Regions from separate parts of the Evansella cellulosilytica DSM 2522 genome, predicted to be linked through region 1. Evidence: predicted binding sites of a transcription regulator. Region 1 holds the regulator's gene; each other region holds the start of a gene.
The links. Region 1 encodes Rex, which represses fermentation and respiration genes when NADH is low (regulators of the CRP and FNR family bind a similar motif). Its sites were predicted from a motif close to TTGTGAAATATTTCACAA; they were not measured.

Region 1 (5,059 bases):
TCAGTGGTCCTTTTGCTGCTTTTTATGTTCTTTCCCAAGTAATATCCCAATTGGTATAGATATTAAGGAAAGTATAGCGATAATGATAAACCCTTCATTAATTGCTTGTAAGCTCGATTGTTCAAGTGATGTCCCATTTAGTGCAGTAAGCTGTCCTCTTCTAACCTCGAAATATACGGATATGAAAACGATCCCTAACGAAGAGCTCATTTGGCGAAGCACATTATTCATTGCCGACCCTCTCGTAATTAGCTGTTCTGGAATAGCATTCATACCTGCTGTTGTAGATGGCATTGTGCTTAATCCCATCCCTATTCCTCTTACACCATTTAGGACGAAAATAACCCATAATGCCGTTTCTAAGCTTAAAAATCCATATAAAAAGGTAGGTATTGTCGTCAAAATAAGGCCTGTCGTTACTACAAGTGCGGGGCCTTTTTTATCTAACATCCTTCCACCAATGCTCATAAAAATACCGGAAAGTAATGCTCCTGGCAATAACGACAATCCTGTCATAATCGCACCGTAACCATATACATTTTGCACTAACAATGGTACGAGAAAAATACCAGCAAACAAGCTAATACTACTGATACTTCCAATCCAAACGCTATACGTGTATGCACGTACTTTAAAAATCGATAAATCGAGAAGTGGCTGTTCTTTTCTGTTTTCTATGCGGATAAAAAGGAATAACGATAATAGTCCGAAAACAATAAGAGCAATATTCAATACGTTTGTTAAATGTCCAATCTCCGACACTCTTCCTAATGCAAGTAAAATCGCACCTACACCGAGCGTGACAGCAACGAATCCCGACAAATCAAACGTAAGTCCATTGACCTTTTTCGTTTGTTTTAAATACAAATATGAAAAGATAAGACCTAATAATCCAGTAGGAATGTTACAAAGGAAGAGCCATTGCCACGATCCCATTTCGATAATAAATCCACCTAGTGTCGGTCCAATTGTTGGCGCCATCATTGCAGCAATACCATAAATCCCTGTCGCAAGTCCACGTTCTTTCCTCGGAAAAACTTCAAAAATAAGCGCCATCGATGTTGGCATCATTAATCCGCCACCTATTCCTTGAAGACCACGGAATAAAATGAGAGAGGATAGATCCCACGAAAAAGCTCCTAAAATGGATCCAAGAATAAAGATGAACAAGCCAGCCATATATAGCTGCTTTTTCCCAAACTTATCACCTAAATATCCCGTAACTGGCATCGTAATACCCATTGTAACCATAAAAATCGTAATAACCCATCCAGTCGCAACGGCATCCCCACCGAACACATTCATTAAATGGGGAACTGCTGGATTTAACATACTGTTATTTAAAATAATTGTAAAAGTCCCTAATAAAACTGTAATAACTACGAGCCATTTATGTGGTACTTTGCTCAACAACATCACCTGCTTGCTAAAACTTTTTCGAAACTCGAAACATTACTATTACTATACCACGATAGCCGATGATTGCCTACATGCCTATTTAACGAAAAATAGCATCCCCTTGTATGAGGGCAACATTACTGCCTCAAGAACTCCAATAAATAAAATTAAGGTGTGTTAAAGGCTTACTAACCTTTAAACACACCTGTAAGTACTTTGTATGTAGAACTCTTCTGAAGAAAAGGGTAATATTCTCATTTACATTGGATAATGCTTTAAAAAGTAAACTAATGATTGTAGTTCTACTGATAAATCAATATGATGAATACGAACGTTTTCCGGAACGGATAGTCTTGCTGGTGTAAAGTTTAAAATTCCTTTAATCCCTGCTTTTACTAATTGGTCTGCAATTGGCTGTGCTGCATTAGCAGGAACAGTTAAAATAGCAACTTCAATTTCACCTTGAATCAGCTCTTCAATATTATTTAAATGATGAATGCTAACGTTTCCAATTTCTTGTCCCACTTTGTTTTCGTCTACGTCAAATGCCATTTCAATTCTCATGTTGTTACTTTTGGAAAAATTATAGTTTAATAGTGCAGTTCCTAAATTACCTACTCCTACTAAAATGACCTTTGTCACTTCATCTTGATCAAGCGTCTTACGAAAAAAAGTCAATAAGTAGTTAACATTATACCCATAGCCCTTTTTCCCTAATGCACCGAAATAGGAAAAATCACGTCTGATTGTTGCTGAGTCTACCTTTACTGCTTCACTTAACTCAGAGGACGATACACGATGTTTTCCAGAAGATTGCAGGCTCTCTAAAAATCGATAATAAAGCGGTAGACGTTTTGCTGTTGCTTGCGGTATTTTGGCTTGTTCAATATCCACACTATTCCCTCCTAGCATGATGGTTGCTCCAAAAGAATATAGATCTCTTTTGAAGTCCCATTTCATTTAATATATATTTGTATTTATTATTGCTATCTTTTAAAGTCGCCGTTCTTCCCACCTGTTTTTTCAAGCAAGTAATTTTCTCCTATTATCATTCCTTTGTCAACTGCTTTGCACATGTCGTAAATCGTTAAAGCCGTTGCTGACACGGCTGTTAGCGCTTCCATTTCAACACCTGTGCTTCCTTTTGTCTTTACACTTGCTTCGATATGTAACGTGTATTCACTTTCACTAGTTTCCCAATCAAAATGTATGTTAACTCCCGACAAAGATAAAGGGTGACACATAGGTATCCATTGTGATGTGTTTTTTGCAGCCATAATACCTGCTACTTGAGCAACAGCTAAAACATCTCCTTTTTTCATTGTCCCTTGTTGAATGCCATCGTATATTTCTTTATTTACTTGGATGCTTCCTTTTGCAACAGCTGTTCGCACTGTTTCTCCTTTATCGGAGATGTCGACCATTTTGGCTCTCCCTTGTTCATTAAAATGCGTGAACGAACTCAAGGCTTCTACCCCCTTTACTAACACTATTGTACACTTTTCTTCACAAACTACACAACCACTTTCATTTAAGTTGCTTCATATGTGTTTATTCATGTACACTTATTTTGTGAAATGTATGGATTTAGACAGTGAGGATGAAAAAGATGATCTTATTACAATGTGTACAATTGTCAAAATCCTTCGGAGCAGAGAGAATTTTATCAAATGTAAAGCTTGAGGTACAAAGCCGTGAACGTGTAGCATTAGTCGGTCGTAATGGTGCCGGTAAATCTACACTTCTAAAAATTATTGCTGGTGACCTCTCATTTGACTCTGGAGATTTAATCATACCTAAAAACGTTTCAATCGGTTACCTTGCACAGGATAGTGGGTTAAACACCGATCGTTCCATTTGGGAAGAGATGAACACTGTATTTGTTCATTTAAAACAAATGGAGAAACAGCTAAGAAAACTAGAAGAAAAAATGAGTAATCCGAATCAAAGTGACTATGAAAAAGTTTTATCAGATTATGATCAATTACAGCAAGATTTCAAAGATGCAGGTGGCTATCAATACGAAGCAGATATACGTGGTATATTATCTGGCTTAAATTTTGCTCACTTTGACTATAACACGACTGTAAACACTTTAAGTGGCGGCCAAAAAACGCGACTAGCTCTTGGAAAGCTCCTCCTATCAAAGCCTGATCTATTAATTTTAGATGAGCCGACAAACCACTTAGATATAGAAACTCTTACATGGCTTGAAAATTATTTATCTAGTTATGATGGCGCGATACTCGTAGTATCACATGACCGTTATTTTCTTGACCGTATTGTTAATCAAGTATACGAGCTGTCATTTAACGAGACGACTAAGTATCCTGGCAACTATAGTAACTATTTAGAGGAAAAAGCGAAACGCCTTGAAATAGAATTAAAGCGGTTTGAAAAACAGCAGGAAGAAATGAAACGGCTTGAAGACTTTGTTCAACGTAATATTGCTCGAGCTTCCACTACTAAAAGAGCACAAAGTAGAAGAAAACAGCTAGAAAAAATGACGCCATTAGATCGGCCTATCGATGATGACCATTCTGCAAAGTTCCGGTTTAACATTAATAAGCAGAGCGGAAACGACGTACTATCCATTGAAAATCTGTCTGTAGGCTTTAATGGGAACACACTATTTGAAAACATTAATTTAAAGATAACGCGCGGAGAAAGCGTTGCTTTAATTGGACCAAACGGAATCGGAAAATCAACGTTGATTAAAGCGATTTCCAAAAAATTATCCCCGATAGCTGGTCAGATCAATTACGGTAGTAACGTTAAAATTGGCTATTACGATCAGGAGCAAACGGAATTAACATCTAATAAGACGGTGCTTCAAGAACTGTGGGACGAATATCCACAAACGCCAGAAAAAGATATTCGTACCGTTTTAGGGAATTTTTTATTTAGTGGTGATGACGTCTTAAAGATTGTTTATGATCTTAGCGGTGGAGAAAAAGCAAGATTAGCACTTGCGAAGCTTATGATGCTTAACGCAAACTTGCTAATACTTGATGAGCCGACAAACCACCTCGATATTGATAGTAAAGAAGTATTAGAATCTGCACTCATTGATTATCCAGGAACTCTCCTTTTTGTATCTCACGACCGTTACTTTGTGAATAGAATGGCAACAAGAGTAGCTGAATTATCTTCGACAAAAATAACGGACTATTTAGGTGATTACGACTATTACGTCACGAAAAAGTTAGAGCAAGAAGAGCTAAAAAAATTAGCCGAAAAAAAAGCTGCTGCAACTCGAACAGCTAGTCCTGAAAAGCAATCTAGCGAAGGCTCCGCCAAGCATGACTATGAGCGTGAAAAGGAATTAAAGAAAAAAGAACGCCAGCGTCAAAGACGGATAGAGGAGTTAGAAGTACTCATTGAAAAAGAAGAAACAAGTATTGCTCAATGGGAGGAAGACCTGTGCGATCCAGTTATATACCAGGATCACGAAAAATCGCTTGAGCTAAATAACAATATAGAAAAGTCAAAAGCCAATGTAGATAAATGGATGGAAGAATGGGAACAGCTGCAGGATGAATAAATATAGAGGGAGACTCTAGAGTTTGGTCATTCCTTATTGAGTCCCTTCATGCAATTTGAAAAAGTGATCTGTATTATTTTGTAGAGTTGTTGGACTTAAACTGAAGATTCAAGGTTA
Region 2 (5,059 bases), 120 kb from region 1:
TAGATAAGCTTACTCCGTTCACATCAAATGTCCCATCATAGGAAGTATACATTTTTAATAGTACTTGCATGAAGGTAGACTTCCCAGAACCACTCGGACCAACAATAGCTGTTTTTGAGCCAGCTGGTATTGTTAAGTTTAAATGCTTCAGTGCTGGACGTGTTTCCTCTGGATAGATAAAGGTTACATCATTCAATTTAATAGCTGGTGCAACATTTGTGGACATTTTTTCTTTAGGAACTGTTTCATTTTGATCAATATCTTCTTCACCTACAATGGTAAATAAGCGCCCGGCAGCTCGACGGCTGTCTTCAAAATGACTTGGGAAAGCAGCCATCGGAGTTGCATTTTCAAAGACGGTTAAGGATATCATGACGAGCATAGCTAAAAACACGCCATCTAAAGTGCCTGCACTGACAAGGTACGCACCCATCGCTAATATCACCCAAGATACTAGTAACGTAATCGTTTGGTTAAGCGATTGCGCATATAAAGCATGTACACTCTCTTTACTTTGCTCGTCTACGTACGTGTTGGATGCATCGATTAAATTTTTCTCTTGCTGTTCAAGTCGTTGGTATAGCTTTAAATCACGAAAGCCATATAAAAACTCAGTCGCCTCCGTCGAAACAGATCCTCGTACACTTCTTAACTGATTTTCAATTGCTCTTTGACGAACAGCGAATATCATTGGAATGATAAAACCTGTGATGAATAGGCCTACAACGAGTGCTACTGCCACTTCTACTGAGAAAAAAGTAGTAAATGCAATCGTTGCTAAGAAAACGATAACCATAATGATTGGTGGATAATATACACGTAAGAAAAAGTTTTGTAAGCTCTCTACATCGCCGACAATTCTTGCCAATAAATCTCCACTGCGATATTTATGAAATACCTTTGGTGCTAATGGCTCGAGTTTTTCAAAAAACTTCACTCTTAAATTACTTAATATCGTGAATGTCGCCCTATGCGAATAATACCGTTCAGCATATTTACTTAATGCTCTAGTAAAGCTAAAAAATTTAAGTAACGCAATGCTTACTGTCAAAATGTATAATGGCGGGTTTATTGCTGCTTTTGAAATCAAATAGCCACTGTTTGCAAATAAACTTACCGCGGCTATTCCAGCTAAAAAACCAAATAAAATTGAATACAGGACGTCTTTTTTCTCGACTAGCATGAGTTTTATTACAATGTTTAACTCTTTCATCCTGCATTCCCCCCTTGCTGAGCAGCAACCATATGACGATATTCCTCCACCGACGCAAGTAGCTCTTCATGCGTCCCTTTTCCTAGCAATTGCCCATCAGATAAGAATAGAATTTGATCTGCATTTTTTATCGTATGAAGACGGTGCGCGACAGTGATGATCGTTGCTGTTTCTGACAGTTCCTTTATTGAGCGCTGTAGTATTCTTTCCGTCTGTAAATCTAGTCCTACTGTCGGTTCATCAAATAAAACGATAGATGGTTTCTTTAAAAATGCTCGTGCAAGAGCAACACGTTGCTTTTCTCCACCAGAAAGTCCTCGTCCCGCTTCTCCAATTTTTGTGTCATAGCCTTCGGAAAGGTCTTCTATCATTTCGGCTATACCGGCCTTTTCCGCTGCGGCGATGATCTCTTGTCGAGTTGCATCTTTCTTCCCACCAATAGCGATATTTTCTGCAATTGTTCCAGAAAAAAGATAAGGGTTTTGGGAAATATAACTTAGCTCATCAAACCAATCAGTTTCCTTATAGTCAAAAAGCTTGTTTCCATTAACGAACACATCTCCTTCAGTAGTAGGAATAATCCCTGATAGCAAATGAAGTAACGTCGTTTTTCCGGAGCCGCTACGCCCAACAATTGCTACTTCGCTTAACGGATTAATTGTCGCATCTATATTTTCAAGTGAAAAACCTGATTCTCCATAGCGAAAGCTAGCATGACGTAATTCAATGGTAACTGGTTTTTTATCCAGTGCTTTACTTCCCCAAATAACAGGCTGTTCTTTTTCTTCAAGCTCCTCATGAATTTTATTGGCTGCTCCCATACTACCTCTTCCGGTGTGGAATGCACTCCCTAATTCCTTTAACGAATTAAAAAACTCAGGAACTAATATGAGCACGAAAAACGCTGTGAAAAAGGTGAGATGCCCATATATGACAAGCCGTAGGCCTACCTCGAGCGCAACTAACGCAATACTCAGCATCGAAATGAATTCCAGTGCTAAAGATGACAAAAAGGCTGTCTTTAACACGGTCATCGTTGCTTCCCTATAATCAAGACTACTTTGCTGAATCACATCACGTTGTTTTTTCGCTCGCCCAAAAAGCTTTAGCGTCGTAAGGCCTTGTAGAATATCAAGAAATCTCCCTGAAAATGCAGCTAATTTATCCATTTGCTGTTCTGATTTTTTTTGAGTGGCACTCCCTATTACAATCATAAAAATTGGAATAAATGGTGCCGTCACTACCATAATCAATCCGGAAACCCAGTTTTGAGAAAAGATAGCGATTAATATAATGAGTGGGACAATACTCGTTTGGATCATTTGCGGATAATATTTACTAAAGTAACTATCAATTTCATCAACAGAATCAAGTAAAACACTTACTTTCTGTCCTGATTGTCCTTTAAGTGAAGCTTGAATAGGATTGGTTGAGTACTTTTTTAATAATGCTCGCCTGTAATCCTTTTTCACTTTGGCAGCCATGCTAATGCCTGTTCGTCCATTAGCATAAGAAAAAATAGCTCTAGCAATCAGCACTAAAACAAGACCGCCTAGAAATGGTAAAACGGCCTGAAACGTTTCTCCTTGTAAAAACACCCTATCAACAATTTCAACAATAAAGTAAGCTTGACCAACGATGACCAATCCAATTAAAATCGATAAACATAAAAGCACATACATTTCTTTTTTTTGGGAGCGTGCAATTTCCTTTAGTTGCTTCATATATCTTTCATTCTCCTAACTGAGTCATTCGTTATTACTAGATAATGTTTATCACTTCACAAATAGTGCTTACTATTATTTTAATCTCACTTTTCATGCTATACGATTCATTTACATGACAAAATGGTGACACTTTAGACTAACCGAACACTTATTATTATCTTTAATAATATGATAGATGACGTTGGTTCTTCGAGACACCTGTAGGAATAGGATTATCTGAAGCTCTCGTTTATAGAAAACTGAAGTCATGCTCGTGGCAAGCGATTATCCTATAGTAAAAATCAACAAGCAAGTTTTAATGTCACCTCTATATTAAATGACACCTAATTTTTTTCCCCAATCATACCATTCACTGCCTTTATGTATGTTCAACTTCTTTCTAATATTTCGCCGATGGTTCTCCACAGTCTTTGGAGAAATGTTTAATATTTGTGCTGTATCTTTAACAGTGTAGCCACGAAGCTTCATATAAAATACTTCTTCTTCACGCTTTGAAAGCTCGTGAAACTCCTCGTCTATTTCTCTGTAGTTTCTAGGACTACCATTATTTAAGAACGCTTGCTCACCATTCAAAACCTTTTCGAAAAAACTCATTAAGTCTCCTAAAGGAGATTGCTCGTAAAAAAGGCCTTGAATATCTTTATTCATTAACAATTCTTCTAATTCTGGGTGTAAACTATTATACATGAACACCTTTTTCGTTGTGTGAGGTAAAATTTCAAGGATGGAGATGAGGCTTCGTAATCCGCCTGCTCCTCGAAGGTCAGCGTCGACAACGATTAAATCAAATTCATACTTTTGGACTGACTCGATAAACATTTCTGTTGAAGTTGCTAACACCATATATTCAACTTGTCGAACATCTTTTAAAAGGTGTACTAAACCATTTCTTAATAGCTCATGGTCTAACCCTATTAACAGTCTCATACTTGCACACCCTCTCCGACTAACTTTTTATCTATTTTGAATTGGAGATATCCTACCTACAAAGCTATTTTATATGTTTCCTTTATACAAGAAAAGAGATACAGTTTTTTCTTGAAATTTACTTCTTCTTAAAACGCTTATCCACTATCGGCCACTACCACTATTTTACTCCCGACATGAAAAAGGGAAACGAAACGGTCATGCCGTACGTTCCCCCCTAGTTCAGTTAATTTTTCATTATCTTTTCCATTTATTATTTTCTAGATCATTCTGGACTTCTTGATCGACATGTGTAAACCCACACTGAATGGCGTATTTCTTCACCGACTCACCAATATAAGCAAATGACAGCGCCTTAAGTTCAATACGTAACCTTTCTATTTCAGCAATAAAAGAATCAATAGAGGCCTTATTTGGAAAAATGACTGTTTGCCAATTGTCTTCCGTCAGTATGCGTTCATTTAATTCATCAAATCTATGATCCCTTTCCCAAGCATGAGAGCGAAATACATGACTATCTACAAATAGACTTTGATCGATTTTTTTCCCACTTGGACTAATAACCGCAGTTGTTTTTTCACTGAATTCCGCTTTCGTTGCAATAATTCCTTTTTCCATTAGTTTTTTTCTCGTTTTTTCTGAAAGGAACTGTATGTCCCTTGGTAAATCACGAATATCAAAGCTATGATTAAGCATACTCGATAAAAAAGTATCTACACTTTCAGGAGCTGTAAAAATGATGCGGTCACTTTGTAATGCCTTCGTCAATTCTCCATTAGTAAAGGCGGCTTCCTCCATTTTTACAGTAGGAAAAGAGTAGGCTTCTGCACCGTGTCCTGTAAAATAATCCTCTAAATCGAAGGACGTTCCTGACGATTTAGCTACTAATACTCTTTTCCCAATAAATTTCTTTTTATCAAACCATTTGATTTTTTGTCTTAATGAAACAACGTCTCCTATAATTGTCATCGCAGGGTTTTTAATGTTTTCTGTTTCCACGATATCGCTTATCGTTTCTAAAGTCCCTTCAACAACACGCTGCTTCCCTAATGTTGCCCATTCGATGACAGCAACTTTTGTTTGTGGAGTTTTCCCTTGCTCTATCAGCGTATGACAGTTTGTTTTTAAACTCTTTACACCCATATAATAGGCAATTGTTTCTCCTAAGTACTGACCATTGTACGTATTATCA
Region 3 (5,059 bases), 1.9 Mb from region 1:
TGAAAGCAATTCACTCGTCTTCTACACTTTTTAGTTATTGGAATCGTGTAAGTATTTAATTTCATCAATTGTATCGTCAAACTGTACTAATAAATCATGATCGTCGAAATACCATTCATCTTTTTTTTCGATATAAAACGTTACTCCATTTTTCACATGTGATACTGCCGCTTCCTCTGGTTCTTTTACTGATACTCCTAATGAAAAACCAGTTTGAAAATCACCGCATCCACCATATCTAACGAAAAATTGCACATGGTCACCATCAGTTACACCAAGTTCCTCTGAAAACCATTTATATGCCTCATCTGTTACTTTTATATTCATGATAGTCTCCCTTCCAGTCGAACCTTTCTAAACAAATTATCCTACTCTCTTTATAGTATCAAATTTCATCTAAAAATAATAAAAATTCGATTGTTTCGCTTTCTTTTTATGACCCTGAAGGGATATAAGTACAGGTCGGATCACTTTCTAAGTGATCATTCGTCATTGCGTATGCTCTTGCTCTCGATCCACCGCAAAGTGCTTTATATTCGCAAATGCCACATTTTCCTTTTAGCTTTTGTTTATCACGTAACTCTTTAAAAACCGGAGAATTTTTGTATATCGAAGATAACTTTTCATTCCTTACATTTCCACAATGTATAGGTAAGAAGCCACTTGGATAAACATCTCCAATATGACTAATGAAAGCAAAGCCATCTCCGTCATTTACACCTTTGGGAGCTCGCCCTAACGCGTCTAATCTTTTACCTCCAACTACATTTGATAGACCTAAACGCTTTCTCTCCATTGCTGCAACTCTTCGATAATGAGGTGCTTCTGTTGCTTTAATATCATATGGCATTTTTTGTTGCATTTCAAAGAGCCATTGCATGACATGTTCATGCTCCTCTGGGCTAATCATATCTTTTTCCATTCCTCTACCAGTTGGGATAAGAAAAAATACACTCCAAAGTACAGTATTCATTGAACGAACAAGTTCTGCAATGTGCTCTAAGTCTTTTAAGTTGTACTTTGACACCGTCGTATTAATTTGAATAGGTATATTTAATTCTTGTAAATAACTAATTCCTTTCATAGTCGTGTCAAACGAGCCTTTAGTACCACGGAAATGGTCATGAATTTCCGCATTAGAACCATCTAAACTAAATGCCCAGCGGGATAATCCAACTTCTTTCGCTCTCGCTACAGCTTTCCTCGTAACTTTCGGAGTAGCACTCGGTGTCATTGAAACAGATAATCCTTTTTCTTTTGCATATTTTGCAAGGTCAAATAAATCACTTCTCATCAGTGGATCTCCACCTGTAAACACAAATAATGGATTATCCATCGACGCAATATCATCAATAAGCGCTTTGCCTTCATTACGGCTTAGTTCTCTTGGGTCAGATTTATATTGCGCTTCTGCTCTACAGTGAAGACACTTTAATGCACACGCTCGAGTTACTTCCCAAATAACGATAAAAGGTGTTTCATCATAATTATTTTTAAACTTCATCTTTTTCCACCCCTCTGTTACTATCGTAGCTATCTTAACGAAATCTAAATCTATTTTCGGTGAGCACAATCACAATATTTCTCATTACTTTATTATACTTACTTTATTGTTTGCCATTAGAAGGAAGAAGCTCTCCCACGTTTTATTGACTAGCATTTCAATATCCTCTTTTGTAGCATTGTCAATATGAATGCCCCCGGTCAAAACAACGTTTTTTTTAAAAGTGGTGCACCACAATTGCGCTAGCTCTATATATAATTTTTCTTCTTTATGGTGAGGTAAACCATGACTTACAACATGTGCCTGGATACCATCCCATGTACATAAAACAATTGCTCCAATATGAGGCTTTGTACCTCCTGTAACAAGAATGAGATCGTCCTCTCCAACACGCGTGATTTCGCATTTTACCATTAGAAAACACCTCCAATAGTTGTGTTTTTATTAAAGGTACCATTAATCAGTAAATAAATATGTGAACCTTATCACACTATAAATCACTGTAAAAGATTTCTATACTAGATTACACTATATTAGAGGTGATCGAATGAATTATAACGTTGTTATGCTTTCTGGGGTGTTCGCTCTCCTATTATTTTTTTGTAATATCAGTATTTATTTTTTATTTTTATCAATTAGAAAATGTAAAAAGAGAAGTCTGCAAATATTTTTAGCTAAGTTAGCCCGTAAATGGATGCGCATACATCAACCTGTAGCTTATCTCATTTTTACGGTCATTCTCATACACTTTTTATTGACTTTGATGCATCATTACCAATTTACATCAAAGACAATAGCTGGTTTATTAGCTGCCATTATCCTCGTCATACTATTGATTTCTGGGTTTATTCGCCAGCGAAGAGCTAATAAGAAAAGAAAGTTGTTCCACCGTACAATGGCTTTTCTCTGCCTGTTCTTCATTATGATTCATGTTTTAGTATAGTTTGCGAGGAAAATTGTTTCAGTCATGTGTAGAGGTACTTGAGTGAGCTATAGAAACTTGAGTAGCACGAAGCGATGTTTATTAGTAGAAAACAAAAAAGTTATTATGTATCGATTTAAGACAATATAGTAAATCAAAAAAGACGTTTCTCTCAGTTGTTTTAAAAGCAACTTCGGAAACGTCTTCCTCGTTTCGCTCTTATGATTGGGGGTCACAAGAACGAAATAATAGGGTTGTTACGTTATGATTTGGCAACATTGCTGGTTTTGGGGAAACCAGCTACATAACAAGGTACTACATTGGGTTCTTATTTTTAAAAGGAAGTAAAGCTATGAATCGCGGGTACAAATTTTGCATTTGCTTTCGATTCATTTATATTTTAACCAAAAAAAACAGACAATAATGTGATTAACCTCACAATATAACACTAAAAAACGTAGTAATCATGAACGTTCTGTGTATATTTATAATTCCTATAAAATAGAACCGTTAAAAACAAAGTATGATTAGCCGCCACTAACAGGAGGTATAAAAGCAACAGTATCATTATTCTTTACGCGAAGAGAATCATCTGCATACTCTTCATTAACTGCTGGCATTGCTGAATGAATACTCGATAGCTTTGGATATTTTTCTAGTAAATAGTCCTTTATCTCCAATACAGTTAGTTCTTGTTCATTAGTAATTGTAATTTCACGTTCTCCAGCTTTTTCTTCCAAATCTGCAAATAGTAGCACACGTATCATATGAGATCCTCCTTTTCTGGTTTACCTAGTGGATAAGCCTTCTGTTCCTTTTGATCACCAATCCACTCTTCTCCATCTTCCCAATGCTCTTTCTTCCAAATTGGTACAATTTCTTTTATTCTCTCTATTGCATATCTACTAGCAACGTAAGCATCATTACGATGCGGAGTAGATACGGCAATAACGACAGCAATATCAGAAATTTTCAGTTCTCCAATCCGATGAGTAATCGCTACCTTTGCTTCTGGAAAATCTCTTTGAATTTCTTCTCCAATTTGCATTAATTTCTTTTCAGCCATTGGAATGTATGCATCATACTTTAAATATAATGTCTTTTTTCCTTTTGTCATCTCACGAACTGTTCCAATGAATGTATTAATAGCTCCTGCATTTCTGTCCATCACTTTCTCGATTACACTTTGGACATTCACTTCATTATCCGTTATTTGAAAAAGATCATTTTTTTTCATAAAGTTTCACCCCTACATAATCGTTCAACTAACCATTTTAAGTAGTTTTTCTCTTCATTTAAATGAAAGACAGGCATTTTTAAGCTTTCTTTTAAAAGCTTGCTTTCTATTTCATCCCAACAAACGATTATCTCTATATTTTCACATTCGTTTATTAAATGGCGATCCTCACTACTTTTTAATAATAATAATTTGCTATATGACTTCTTTTTATATCCCTCAACGATAATGGCATCGAGAGAGAATCGTTGATAGAAATGAAGCACATCTTCAAGGTCTAACGTCATTTGTGGCGACATGTCCCACTGAAATTGATGATCACTAACTACAAATGAGCCCACTGCACCAGCTTGACGATGAATATGACTATCTTTGTCTTCTTTTATAGGCTGTAAGTCTGTTGCATGACCATGGTGCTTAATTGTAGCTACGTCTAATCCAATATTTTTGAGATTAGAAATTATTTTTTTTATTAACGTGGTCTTCCCACTATTGGAATATCCGACAACTTGAAATACAATTGGTTCTGTATTCATTCACTATCTTTCCTCGTTTTTTTTATTTCTTCAAGTGGTTGCCCTCTGCCTTCCCTTTGTAAAAATAATATGTCGACTACATCGCCAGCCTCATAGCCCCTAGAGCCACCTGGTAAAGCGATGAGTACGTCAGATTTTGCTAATGAAGTTACGACTTGAGACTTGTCCATTCCTACTGGAGAAGCAGTAATCATACCATCCTCAAATGACACTCTCCCGCGAATAAACCGGGTAAATGGGTTTGGTTTCGGAAAATCTTTACCTAGCTTTCCTTTCGTCCAATCTAGATGTGGCTTATTTGAATATAAATACGATTTTATCCATGGTCTCGTATACAGTTCAAACCCTACATAACAAGCAGAAGGGTTACCAGATAATCCATATAATAGTTTTCCATCTTTCTCGGCTACTGTCGTAACGCTCCCTGGCCTCATAGCAATTTTATTAAATAATACAGTAGCACCTAGTTTCTTATATATTTCAGGTAAGTAATCAAAGTCACCAACCGATACTCCACCTGTTGTAATTAGAACATCTACTTTCTCTATTGCTTCACGGATCGCCACGTAGCTTTGATTAAAATCATCCACGAGTTGTCCAAAATAAACACACTCTGCTCCTGCCTGTCTAACTTGCGATTGGATCATATATGCGTTACTATTACGGATTTTCCCAGGGGCTAACGGTTCATCTAGTTCTAATAATTCAGTACCAGTTGCATATATGCCTATCACAGGTTTTTTCACAACAGGTACATCTTTATAGCCAAATGTTGCTAGTACTGCAACAACACCAGCATGGATTTTCGTGCCTGCAGAAAGTAATAAATCTCCCTTTTTCGTTTCTTCTCCTTCAAAGGA

Region 2: a site for Rex is predicted at 2,982-2,999, ahead of cydD (thiol reductant ABC exporter subunit CydD). Genes of this name have one in related genera too.
Region 3: a site for Rex is predicted at 1,978-1,995, ahead of lpdD (prenylated flavin chaperone LpdD). Genes of this name have one in related genera too.

What each region holds. Positions count from the first base shown of each region.
Region 1 is NC_014829.1:391,101-396,159, reverse strand. Features, by position in the region: gene BCELL_RS01985 (MDR family MFS transporter) at 1-1,410, opposite strand; gene BCELL_RS01980 (redox-sensing transcriptional repressor Rex) at 1,657-2,292, opposite strand; gene moaC (cyclic pyranopterin monophosphate synthase MoaC) at 2,385-2,864, opposite strand; gene BCELL_RS01970 (ABC-F family ATP-binding cassette domain-containing protein) at 3,008-4,942, shown strand.
Region 2 is NC_014829.1:268,934-273,992, reverse strand. Features, by position in the region: gene cydC (thiol reductant ABC exporter subunit CydC) at 1-1,213, opposite strand, end outside; gene cydD (thiol reductant ABC exporter subunit CydD) at 1,210-2,937, opposite strand; gene BCELL_RS01375 (response regulator transcription factor) at 3,253-3,867, opposite strand; gene cobA (uroporphyrinogen-III C-methyltransferase) at 4,105-5,059, opposite strand, start outside.
Region 3 is NC_014829.1:3,128,057-3,133,115, forward strand. Features, by position in the region: gene BCELL_RS14535 (HesB/YadR/YfhF family protein) at 31-327, opposite strand; gene BCELL_RS14540 (TIGR04053 family radical SAM/SPASM domain-containing protein) at 434-1,504, opposite strand; gene lpdD (prenylated flavin chaperone LpdD) at 1,589-1,918, opposite strand; gene BCELL_RS14550 (hypothetical protein) at 2,052-2,447, shown strand; gene moaD (molybdopterin converting factor subunit 1) at 2,954-3,193, opposite strand; gene BCELL_RS14560 (molybdenum cofactor biosynthesis protein MoaE) at 3,190-3,663, opposite strand; gene mobB (molybdopterin-guanine dinucleotide biosynthesis protein B) at 3,660-4,199, opposite strand; gene BCELL_RS14570 (molybdopterin molybdotransferase MoeA) at 4,196-5,059, opposite strand, start outside.